Oligoflexus sp.: one gene and its partner. The main gene of each other region encodes a partner of the protein of the gene in region 2 in a complex. Links are inferred from orthologs where the notes say so. Each region holds a gene or a part of one and is shown on either strand. Other genes may lie near its edges.

Region 1 (2,767 bases), on a different replicon or contig from region 2:
TCCTCGTCCCGAGTTCTTTCACGATCTTGCCGTTGATCGAGATTCTCCCCTCCGTCAGCATCCTCTCCGCCTCGCGGCGCGAGGCCAGTCCCAGCTGGGAAAGCCACTTCTGTATCCGGATCAACTTGTCCTGGCTCATCGTCGTCAAAACCTTTCGCATCAAAGCGGGCGCCGACGCGCGGCTGCTCCTCTGGTGCAGTCGGTTCGTCGCCTTGCATTTCAAGCTGCTCTCTTACCTGAAAATTGACTTTGATGTCAGCAAAATCGCCCTCGTCGGCGCTTTCAACCAGTCCCTCTGACACGGTCGGAGCGTCCGACTCAGGATCATCCATGAATTCATCGACATCGACCTCCTCACCCAGATCGAGGCGGTTCTCCGCTTCGGCCATGGTTTCGGGTGCGGGCTGGAACGCGGAAAGCGGCGGCAGATCATCGAGGCTATTGATGCGGAAAACCCGCAGAAATTCAGGGCTGGTGCCAAACATCATCGGCCGGCCTGAATCCTCTTTGCGGCCCACGCAGCTGATCAGCTCGCGATCGAGAAGGTTTTTGATGATACTGCCCGCATCGACGCCGCGGATCGCTTCGATATCCGCGCGCGTCACGGGTTGCCGATAGGCAATGATGGAAAGAGTTTCCAAAGCCGCACGCGACAAAGGTCTTTGCCTTTGCGAAAACATGCGCTCCATCAAAGGCGCGGCGGCAGGAACGGTGCGGAATTGAAAGCCGACGCCCTTGTCATGTTCCAGACGAAAACCGCCGTTGCGTTCGCGATAAAGGCGCAAAAGGTTTTGAATCACGCGCTCGATTTCCGCCGTGTCTCCCGGATTGCCGTCTTCATCCGCAAGGATTTCTGAGATATCCGTGACCGAAAGCGGTTTCGGAGCTGCAAAGAGTATGGCTTCGACCTGACCTTCCAGGGTCAGAGCCTCGTCCCAACGCATGAGCCCATCCTTCGATTCCCCGCCGGGATTGGCGTCCAGGATCAGCTCAGGCGCATCGGATGCCGCGGCGCTTTCCTGGTCGTCCGCATTATCCTCGGGGAAGTCCTCGTCTTCAAAAAGACTCTCGGGCTTCGGATCATCCATGCTCATACTCCATCCATTTCAGGCGGTTCTGCCAAACGAGGGCGGTCCACGCCTTTCACCTGCAAAGGCAGCTGATTGGCGTCGAGATCGCTGCGATAAAGCCAGAGAGGTCCGTTCAACTCCTCCTGGTAGATCTTCACCGTCTGGGCCTTGGCCAGCTCCAGCGTGGCCAGGATATAAACGACCAGTTCATAGCGCGACTGGAAGGTTTTGTAAAAGCCCTGGAACAGCGCAAAATTTACGTTACTGATGATGCGACCCAGCTCGATGATTTTCTCCTCGACCGTCACCTGGTGCATCTTCGCTTCGTGACGCGCGGCTGGCTTGCGTTCGGCCAGATCGCGCAGCATCTGTTCATACAGCACGATGAGCGAGGTCGGATCCCCAACCAAAGGCGCTTCAATGCTTTCATAAAGCGGTGTCAGTCGTTGCCATTCCATCGACGAACGGATCTGCACGCCGAACTGCGGTTTGACCGACAGATATTCGGCAACTTTTTTAAAGGTTTCGTACTGAAGGAGGCGCTCCTGCAGGTTGTAGCGCGGGTCGTCCTCGTTCAGAAGGCCGGCTTCATCCTGACTTTCCTGGCCGGGCAGCAGCATCTTCGTTTTGATTTCGATCAGGGTCGCGGCCATTTCGATAAATTCGCCGGCATCAGCCAAGTCATCGTAGCGCAGGATCCGCAGATACGCGAGGTACTGCTGGGTGAGCTTGAAGATATCAATGTTGAAAATGTCGATTTCGTTCACCCGGATCAGGTGCAAAAGAAGATCGAGAGGCCCCTCGAATTGCTCAAGTTTTAGGTAATACTGCGTCGTCATGCCCTGAGTCCCTGGCGCTTTCGTTGAGCCGGTTCTAAACAATCTGGAGATTCTAGCGAAAAGCTGGGACTTTGGATAGCACGTGGTGGGGACCCATCCTGGGCCCCATTTGGGCGTTTACAGCGGACGCCTGGACTGGCATAAGCTGCAGATCCGGGAGGATGACGCATGGAAACCCTGAAAAATAATCTGCCCCTGGCCACGGACGCTTTGAAAGCCACCTATGGAACAGCGGCTTTGCTCCCTATTGAGTTTTTCAAACTGCATGCGGACGAACTGCGAAATCTGATCGCGGGTCCTGTGGCGCGAACCTTTCTGTCGAGCGGCACGACGCGCGCGGACCGTTCGCAGAGCCATTTTTCAAAAGCCGGTTTGGAAAACTATAGACGCCTTTCGGTGGCGGCGTTTCAGGATATTTTGCGGCATTTTTTTACGGACATCCATGCGGTTTCTGGTTTGAGCCTGATACCCAGCGTGAAGGAATGGCCTGATTCAAGCCTTGCGCAGATGGTCGCGTGGATTGGTGATGAGCATCGGCTTGAATATTGGGACGGAACCGGACCTGTTCCAGAAAAGCCAATCTGGATCTTTGGTACAGCTTTTCATTTTGTGAATCTTGCGGATGATGGTGTGCGCCTCCGTTTACCGGAAGGCAGCGTCGTGATTGAAACGGGTGGAACCAAGGGCCGCTCGCGTTCGGTCACGCGTGAGGAACTTTACACTTTAATTTCCGAGCATCTGGGTGTCCCGCGCAATCGCATCATCAGTGAATATGGAATGTGCGAGCTGGCCACGCAGGCTTATGATTACGTCGCCGAGCCTGATGGTCCCGAGCTGACCCTCGATGAACGCTGGTTC
Region 2 (8,826 bases):
CTCCTGGCTCGCACTCTCGCCGCTATTGGCTGGATCTTCGACCAGGACTTTCTTCACAGGGCCGTTGGCGATCTCAACATTCTGCAGGTTTTTCACGGCTTGCGGAAGCAGGTCGTCCATGTTGACTTTGAATACTTTGTTAAGGAACGCGGTTACTTTTTCCTTGGTGCGATCTTCGGCCTTAAAAAGTTCCCCGCCTTCGAGCAGAGCCTTTTGAACTTCGACCAGGGCCGCGGCCTGCAGGGCCGACTTTTCTGTTTTATAGTCATCCACACCAAACTGGGCTTCACTCAAAAAGCCATAGTTGGACATGAGATAGACAGCCCGGTTCCACGAACCGCCTGTGTTGAATTCAAAAGATTTGATGCCACCCTCATCTTTCGCGGTTCCCAGCTCCTCGTAAGAGTCCTGGGTTAACCTCGTATACCAGTCCCAGTAAGTCCAGTAAGACTCCGAAACGTCGACATGAGCATTATGATTCGAGAAATAAAGGGATTCCAGCCAGCTGGCCTGGGAATAGAGCCAGCAGTTGCCAATCGATTGACGTTTGCTGCGCGTGCCTCCGACTTCGGTCACGCTGGGGGAACTCGTCGACGTGGTATCCTGGCAGGCGCTCAGCAGTGCGGAACTCAAAAGCAGGCAGCTGATCGACTTATAAAGAACGCGACTTACTTGAACTGTGTTTTGCATATCTATTCACCTTTATCGTTTTGTTTGAAATTAGCGGCCGCACTCGTCGACCAGAAGGCCGAAGGATTTATCGAGCGAGTTGACAAAGTCGATTTCGGCAGCTTTGAAACTCAGGAACGGACCTTTGCCGAAATCGGAGGTCACTTCACCATCGATATTGGCCTCGAAGGCGATGTTAGGAAGCCAGCCGTTGAGGAACAGGTTCATACCTGCCATTTTCGTTGCTCCTTCCTCGGTCCTGATAACATCCGAGCGATAGTTTTTGTCGACCTTCAGGAAGTAAGTGTAGGACCAACCGTTCAGTTTGATTTTTTCAGTCAAGGTGAGCTGACATGGTTTGCTTTCATCCAGCTTGAAGGAGTAAGTGACTTCCGTAGGCACCAGAGCTCCGCTGGAATTTTCAGCGTGTATAATACCTTTTCGGCTTTGGACAAGGTTCACAAATCGCTTGGCAGCTTCGAGTTGACGAGCCAGCAAAGACTGTTTCAGGGCCTCCGAAACGGCTTTGTTGATACGCTCGACGACGGCGGTCTCGGGGACGGCACCGGCCAGGGCTGCTGTGATTTCAGCTTTAATACGCTCTTGAATTTCAGCTTCCGTCGGCACAAGTGCCAAGGCCGCGGCCACGGCTTTATCCACTGCGGCTTTGACCTGATCTGGATTCGAAAGGCCAGCAGTAGCCGACTCCACAGCAGCGTTGATTCTCTTTTGGATTTCTTCGTCGCTCGGACGAGCTTTCAATGCTTCATCGACAGCCTTATTGATACGTCCAGCGACGTCCGCTTCGGGAACGAGGCCTTTGACAGCATCGGCGACGGCGTCAGCGATTCTTTTCAGAATGCCTTCTTCAGTTGTTGTGTTGGCCAGAGCCTCGGCCACGGCTTTATCCACTGCGGCCTTGACCTGTTCTGGATTCGAAAGGCCAGCGGTGGCCAACTCCACGGCAGCGTTGATTCTCTTTTGGATTTCTTCGTCGCTGGGACGTTTCTTTAGGGCTTCTGCAACCGCAGCATTGATACGTTCTTCCACTTGCGAGGGCGTAACAGTGTCTTTAAGCGCTTCCGCAACAGCTTTCTTGATTCTGTCTTGAATTTGCTCTTCGCTCGGCTTGTCCTTCAAAGCATTTTCGACTGCAGCGCTGACGAGTTTATCGACCTCTTGCTTATTCACGAGGCCTTCGGTGGCTTGACTGACGGCCGCTTCGATACGCGCCTTAACATCGGCTTCTTTTTGCGCAAGCGCAGTCTCGCTGGCATTATTCTCCGCTTCCAGTTCGGCGATACGTTTACTTTGCTCGGGATCCTGGACGACCACGGTTTTTGTTTTGGTCTCTTTACCGCAGGCGCTGACGAGGACTAGGGAAAGTACGACAAACTTGGAATACTTCATTTTTTGACTCTCTTTAGCAAAGTGAAGAAGACGGTGGTTGAGACATAAACCCTGGGTATTTATTGCAGTGAGGCGTAACATACTGACACTATTACTCTCAGTATAGAGTAGCCAGCTGCCCGCACGATCATTGGAGCCACTTATATATGTCCTATTGGCAACTCAAACTGAACTGGCATTGCAAAGGCGTCCTTCAATTCCATTTCGTTCATGAGAACGAGCGGATTGGGCCCAAAGCCCCGGGGCATAGCCATAATTTGTGAATGAATGGGATGTCGACAGAAGCCGGACAAATCCACTTGGGATAAGAGCTTTGACGCGAAAGTGAGGATGGCTCCCGGAGGGCCTACTTACTCAAGAAGCGAGAATACCTTCAACGCAATCTTCGATCAGTTTCTTGACTTTCATCAGGTCGAACGGTCCATCGAGGTAGTCCACTACCGTGGCTGGACGCTCATCTTCGTAGTCCACAGTGATCTTCACGTTGCCACTAGGCCGTAAGCTCTTCGCTTAAAGTCCAGAGTCGTTCCTGATTGTCTTCGGATAAAGCCTCAGGCGCGGCCTTCTTTTCTTTTGAAGCTTCAAAATAAGCTCCATTGAGCTTCTGCAGGCCCGGCTCAGTCGCCACATAAAGCGAGGTCCGCGCCCCCTTTTCCGGCGTCACCATAAAAACCTTGGCGATCGACATCAGCCAGCCCGGATAATCACGACCCAGCTGCGTTGCGACCACACCCGGATGCACGGCAAAGGCCGAGGCCGAACTTCCCTGCAGACGCCGCGCCAGGGCTTTGGTCATCAGAACATTGGCCAGCTTGGACTGATTATAGGCCTCCCAACCTTTATAAGGCCTCGCTCTATAATTCAGATCATCCCAATGCATGTGTCCGCGATAATGCAGCTTGGAAGAAAGCGTCACGATGCGGCCTTCGGGTGCGGCCTTGACCAAAGGCAGAAGCGCCTGCGTGAGGGTGAAGGTTCCGAGATGATTGACGCCGAAGGTCATTTCAAAACCATCGCGAGTTTCCTGTCGGGTCAGGCTCATCACGCCTGCGTTATTGATCAGGATATCCAGCTGGGAAAAGCGCCGCTTCAAAACTTCGGCCGCGCTTTTGATATTCATGATGTTCGCAAGGTCCATTGAGATGACGTCAACCGTGGCCTTGGGATGAAACTTCAAAATGGACTCACGGGCGTCTTCCGCTTTGTGCAGATTCCGGCAGCCCAGAATCACCTGGGCGCCTTGGGCCGCCAAGCCACGCGCGGTGGCCCAACCGATTCCGCTATTGGAGCCTGTCACCAAAGCTATCTTGCCCTTAAGGTCCATCCGTGGCTCCCATCATGTGCCTGTGGCGGCGGTTTCTTCCACTTTCTTGAAGGCTTTCTGCAGATGCGCCGGCAGATCTTTTCTCATATCCACGCCGACCACAGTGGAAACACCACCCTCCTGCATGGTCACGCCGTAAAGCTGATCCAGGACTTCCATCGTACGACGGTTGTGGGTGATGACCACGAACTGGAAGCGATTGGACAGCGCGTCCAGAACCTTGTTGTAGCGGCCGACGTTGGCCTCATCCAAAGGCGCATCGACCTCGTCCAGGAAGCAGAAAGGTGTGGGCTTGGTTTTCAAAAGCGCAAAGATCAAAGAGATCGCGGTCAGAGCTTTCTCACCACCGGAATAAAGCGTCATGCTCCGCGGTTTCTTCCCGGGCATTCGCACCATGATCTCGACACCTGCGGTCAGGGCGTCTTCACTGGTCAGTTCAAGACGCGCCTCGCCACCGGGGAAGAGGATGGGGAAGAGTTCGATGAAGTTCTGATTCACGACCTCAAAGGTGCTCAGGAATTTTTCCTTTGACGTCTCTTCGATCTCATCAATCGCTTCCTGAAGGAGGAGGATACTGCCGAGCACCTCTTCCTTTTGCGCGTCAATGAATTCATGGCGCTTGGAAATACGCTCGTATTCCTCGACCGCAACCATGTTCACGCCGCCCATATTTTCCAGCTGATTTCTGAACTTGCTGATTTCGCGGTTGGTCTTGTCCGCATCGAAGTTGGGATCTTCGGTGAATTCATAGGTCATCAGGTCAACCTGATATTTTTCCTTGGCCTGATCCAGAATTCCGCGGCTCACCTGCTTGAGACGCTCAAGTTCCACGCTTTTCTTCGATTTATTGCGCTGAATCTCCATCTGCAGATCCCGCGCTTCACGCAGGCGGCTTTCCACCACACGCAGCTCTTCCAGAACGCCGGCGCTTTGCTCGCGACGCTCGGCCAGCTGGCCTTCGAGTTCCTCGCGACGACGGATGTAAACCTCGATCTCCTGGGTGGCGTGGGCCTGATTGATTTCGGCCTGCTCCAGTTCGACTTCGAGTCGATTTTTTTCCTCGTAGCGTTTGGTGATGTTCGTCTGCAGTTTCTGCAGCTGCTGCCGGCTCTGCTCCAGGTTCTCGCGGTTGGACTGCGAGCGCGTCTCAAACTTCGCAAGTTCAAGCTGCCGCTGCTGATGCACGCGCATCACCTCGTCCTTGCGTTCGGCTATGCTGCTGGCCTCATCCTGCAGGGATTCGAGTTCACCCTGCTGCGTTTCCTTTTCCTGACCCAGGGAAATCCGGGTTTCACCGAGCTGCTCCAGCTCTCGCATCAGATCATGCTCGCGCTGATCAAGGTCTTTGATGCGATGATCATTCTGCTCGATGATTTCCTTCTGATGATTGTCCTGATTCAAAAGATTCTGCATCTCGGACATCGCCGCCAGGGCATCCTGGTTTTGGCTGCCGAGGCGATCGGTAATGTCCTTCAAACGAACGCGTGATTCCGCCTGCTGCTGCTCCAGCACATCCAGATGACTTTGAGCGGCGGCAAGCTTGCCTTCGCTTTCCTTCAGCTGTCGGGCCAGATTTTCGATTTCATTTTTGCGGCTGAGGCTGCCCTTGGACTGCGTTCCGCTCAGCAAAAGATCGTCGCGGGAATGAACCAGAACACCCTGGGCGGTGAAAAGGATCAGGCCATAGGGCAGGCTGCGCAGTTCATCCTCGTTCAAATGAACGGACGGCAGATAATAAAGCCGCTGCAAAAGGATAGTCAGCATACTGCGATGCGGTTCCTGCACCTTCAGAACATCCAGGACCGGCACAGCCTCGTAACGTTCCGCCCACTGACGAATGGCACCAAGGTCATCCGTATTCCAAAGCGAAGCGAGACTCAAAGGCAGGGACGCCAGCTGCTCCTGATTCACAAGGCGAATCAGCCCATTCAGAGCGTCACCTGATGGGATGATAAGGCGCTCGGACCAGCGTTCAAAGGCATTCACCGCACGCGGAGCCCACTCTTCAATCCCCTTATCAAAGGCGATGAAGTCGGTCAGCACACCGTAAACGGATTGTTTGGCTTCCGGATATTTTTGATAGAGCTGCTGCAGGCTCGACTTCAAATCGCCGCTGCTGGCTTCCAGCTCTTCCAGGGTGCCGAGTCGGGCCCGCGCATGCAGATAGGTTTCCTTATGGGCATCGCGTTCCCGCGCGCCTTCGCGAATCTGCTCCTCGCGGCGCTGAACGTCCACTTCCAGGTCCTGCTTCATCTGCAGTTCCTGATCAAGCCCGGCCTGACGTTCGTTCAGGACGCTGCGGGCCGCTTCGATTCTATCCGCGATCCCTTTCAAGGACTGATGCAGCGAATCCTGACGCTCCTGATAATTCTGACGTTCAATCAGAATACGTTTGCGGTCGCGCTCGATGCTTTCGCAGCGCAGGCGGTTGCTTTCGAGCAGCAGCTCCAGATTCTTGATTTCATCTTCCAGTTCCTGCGCACGGTTTTCAAAGACCTGCGCGGCCTCTTCAACCTGATCCACTTCATCCTGGAAGGATGCGATCAGATCCTGCAGACGTTCCACTTCCGCCTGCATGCGCACATAATCCGCTTCCTTGCTGGCCACCATGTTTTCAAGAGAGCTCAGGCTCTCCTGATCCTCCTGAATATTGGCCTGCAGTTCATTCAAACGCTTCTGGCCCTGCTCGGTGGTTCGCATGGCGGCGGTGATGGTGCCCTCCGCGCGGACGATCTGCTCGCGCAGGTTGGAAATCTCTTCGCGCAAAAGGTCCAGCTCAGGATCATTTTCAGAAAGCTGACTCTGCAGCTCCTCGACCCGGGCTTCAAGGCCGGACAGGTCGGTCATGGCCTTCACTTCACTATCGGTATCGGTGTCGAGTGAATGGGCGATTTCAAGGAGCCTGGTCGAAAAATGCCGGAAATTATGGGAAAAGAGTTTCATCTCCGCATCGCGCAAAGATCCGCTCAGCTGCTTCCACGCGGCAACCTTCTCCACCTGCTCCTTCAGCTTTTCGAGCTGTTTGGCGAGCTCGCTCAAAATATCGTCGATACGCTTCAGGTTATCGTTGGTGCCTTCGAGCTTTTTCATGGCGGCCTGACGGCGGGCCTTGAAAATAAGGGTACCGGCGGCCTCTTCCAGGATCTCGCGCACGTCCTCGGGCTTCGCATTCAGGATGCGATCGACCTGCCCCTGCTGGATCATCGAATAGCTGCGGCCGCCAAGGCCGGTGGTCGCGAAAAAGCCGACGATATCCTTCAGACGACAGGGTTTTTTATTGATGAAATATTCCCGCTCGCCATCGATATAGAGGCGACGGGTCAAGGCGATTTCAGCCTCATGGCGGTATTCAGGCGGACAGAAGTGGCTCTGATCCTTGTTGTCAAAGATCAGCGTAACTTCAGCCATGCCCAGCGGTTTGCGTTTCTCGGAACCGGCAAAAATAATGTCGGTGGCCACATCACCACGAAGGTGCTTGGCATTCTGCTCACCCATGACCCAGCGGACGGCATCGATCACGTTCGACTTGCCGGAGCCATTCGGCCCGACGATTCCCGTGATTCCGTCATCGAAGTTCAGTGTGACTTTGTCGGCAAACGACTTGAAACCGGAAATAACCAACTTTTTAAGATGCATGCATGACCCTCATCCCGCGTGGTCCCCTGCTCGGGAACCAGCGCAGGACATGCCAAAGATACGGCGTATCATTCAATCCGAATCGGAGTTTGATCCTTCATACTAGTACGAGGACGAACATCAAACAAGTAAAGGGATTGTCCGTAGAATGAGCAGGTCAGAAGCTTGCCGCTTTTGGAGACGGCCAGCTGATAAAATGAGGCTTCAAAGGCTGTGGAATCGAAGCTCGCAGCCTGCTCCAAAGAGAAGGGCGGGTTCAGGAATTTGCGTGAAATGCTGTAAAAAGGCGCGTCACGGAAATTGATGAGATCCCGGAAGTGATTCACAAGCAGCATGGGCTCGCCATCGATCTCTGTCACCGCAAAAGCGCCTGGATAACGGGCGACGCTGTCGCGATCGTTGGAAAAGCCGTAGACGCGCTGGACCTGGAACATCTCCGAGAACTTCGCGGTCCCTGAATTCAAAGCCGTGGGATTGACCTCGACCCGCAGAACGTTATTGCTGGTCGAACCATAGGCGTTGCCGCGCTGCGAAAGGTAAAAGACTTCGCTCGGATCGTTCGGCCCGCGTTTGGCCATCCAGAAGTTGGTGCGATAGATGCGGCTGTCGACATCGACCGTGCCTTCACCCGAAGTCGGCGTTCCATCGAGGTCACGCAGGGTGTAATAGATGAAGCGCATCTCCTTGTTCACCTGATTGGGTTTGGCATAGGTTCCGGTTTCCAGATAGCGAAAACGCGCCGTTCCAATCTCGGGATCCGTGGGTGAGGCCGCTTCCTCAGACGTCACGTTATAGATGAACATCTGATACGGATAGCCGTTACCAGGACGGCGACGGGCTTGCGGCGTGTCCTGCAGAAGATCGGGAACCTCATCCGCGCCATCTATCATTTTATCGGTGGCCAGATCGTAGCTTTGCTTGTCGGTGGCGGGGTAGTCATCCGCATCGGGAATATCGAGGTCCGAGGGGAAGCCGAAGAGCTGGACGTTGGTTCCGTTTTCATAGAAATATAGGGCGCGATGTGCATAGCCGTAGCTTCGCACGCGATCCAGAGTCGAGGCGGCGAGGTTATTGCGATCGAGGTGCCCCATGAAAAGATCACCATTCAAGCACGTCACGGCGAAGTAAGGCTGCGAAGGCGCCAGGATCCCATTCACAGGCGAGCATTCGATGCTCCATGAGGCTGCGAGTGTGGGGGCGGTTTCGTTTTTCAGGTCCCAGATATCGATGCGCCGCATGACTTCATCGCCTTCGGCATCGAAGGTGACGAGCAGGAGATTTTGCGCCACGTCCAGCGAACGGCCGAGACGTGGAATGGGAATCGTGTTGATCTTGGTCGGTGTTGCCGTTTCCGGATCGATGACCATGATCGAGCCTTCATTGAAACGGCGCTCATAGTCGGAATTCAGGGCATAAAAGTAGTTGCCGCTCGGTGAGGTGGCGACGTCCACTGGTCCTGCAATCTGTTCACCAAGCTTGGGCAACTTTTCCTCGGTTTTGCAGGCCCCAAAGAGGGTCATGCCGAGCAAAACCAGACTGCTGCCGAGCCAAGCTCGCGTTTGAGTCACGATCATATACAAAAAGCTCCTCAGACTAGGGCTGTTCCACGTGTGGAAAAAGTCGTCCGCTGACTTAAAACCAGCCCGGTAATTTCTCCTTGTGACCGAGTCACGAGCTTAGTTATAACCACTGCAGGGCTTGGCGTCCAATCCCAAGATCTGGGCCGGATTGCTGGCGCTTTTAAAAGCCGAAGACAACAAGAGGGAAGACGATGGCATCCGTCAATA

What was found. Proteins that work in one complex are often made in the same cells at the same time.
Region 1: the proteins of smc (region 2) and VFO10_RS16275 are in contact, whole or in part, in a crystal structure (PDB 3ZGX), measured with the Bacillus subtilis proteins. The link is inferred for Oligoflexus sp. from one-to-one orthologs.

Annotation. Positions count from the first base shown.
Region 1 is NZ_DASTAT010000071.1:121,248-124,014, forward strand. It holds VFO10_RS16275 (segregation and condensation protein A), read right to left. Parts: upstream 1,910-2,767; coding sequence 1,091-1,909; downstream 1-1,090. Other genes in the region: VFO10_RS16265 (pseudouridine synthase), read right to left, coding at 1-61; scpB (SMC-Scp complex subunit ScpB), read right to left, coding at 1-1,088; VFO10_RS16280 (hypothetical protein), read left to right, coding at 2,078-2,767. UniProt on the Bacillus subtilis protein: Participates in chromosomal partition during cell division. May act via the formation of a condensin-like complex containing Smc and ScpB that pull DNA away from mid-cell into both cell halves.
Region 2 is NZ_DASTAT010000140.1:64,970-73,795, reverse strand. The notes cover bases 3,216-7,425. They hold smc (chromosome segregation protein SMC), read right to left. Parts: upstream 7,040-7,425; coding sequence 3,416-7,039; downstream 3,216-3,415. Other genes in these bases: VFO10_RS29310 (hypothetical protein), read right to left, coding at 7,108-7,425; VFO10_RS29320 (SDR family oxidoreductase), read right to left, coding at 3,216-3,403. Also shown: VFO10_RS29330 (hypothetical protein), read right to left, coding at 1-690; VFO10_RS29325 (hypothetical protein), read right to left, coding at 721-2,160; more of VFO10_RS29320, read right to left, coding at 2,570-3,215; more of VFO10_RS29310, read right to left, coding at 7,426-8,613; VFO10_RS29305 (single-stranded DNA-binding protein), read left to right, coding at 8,811-8,826. UniProt on the Bacillus subtilis protein: Required for chromosome condensation and partitioning.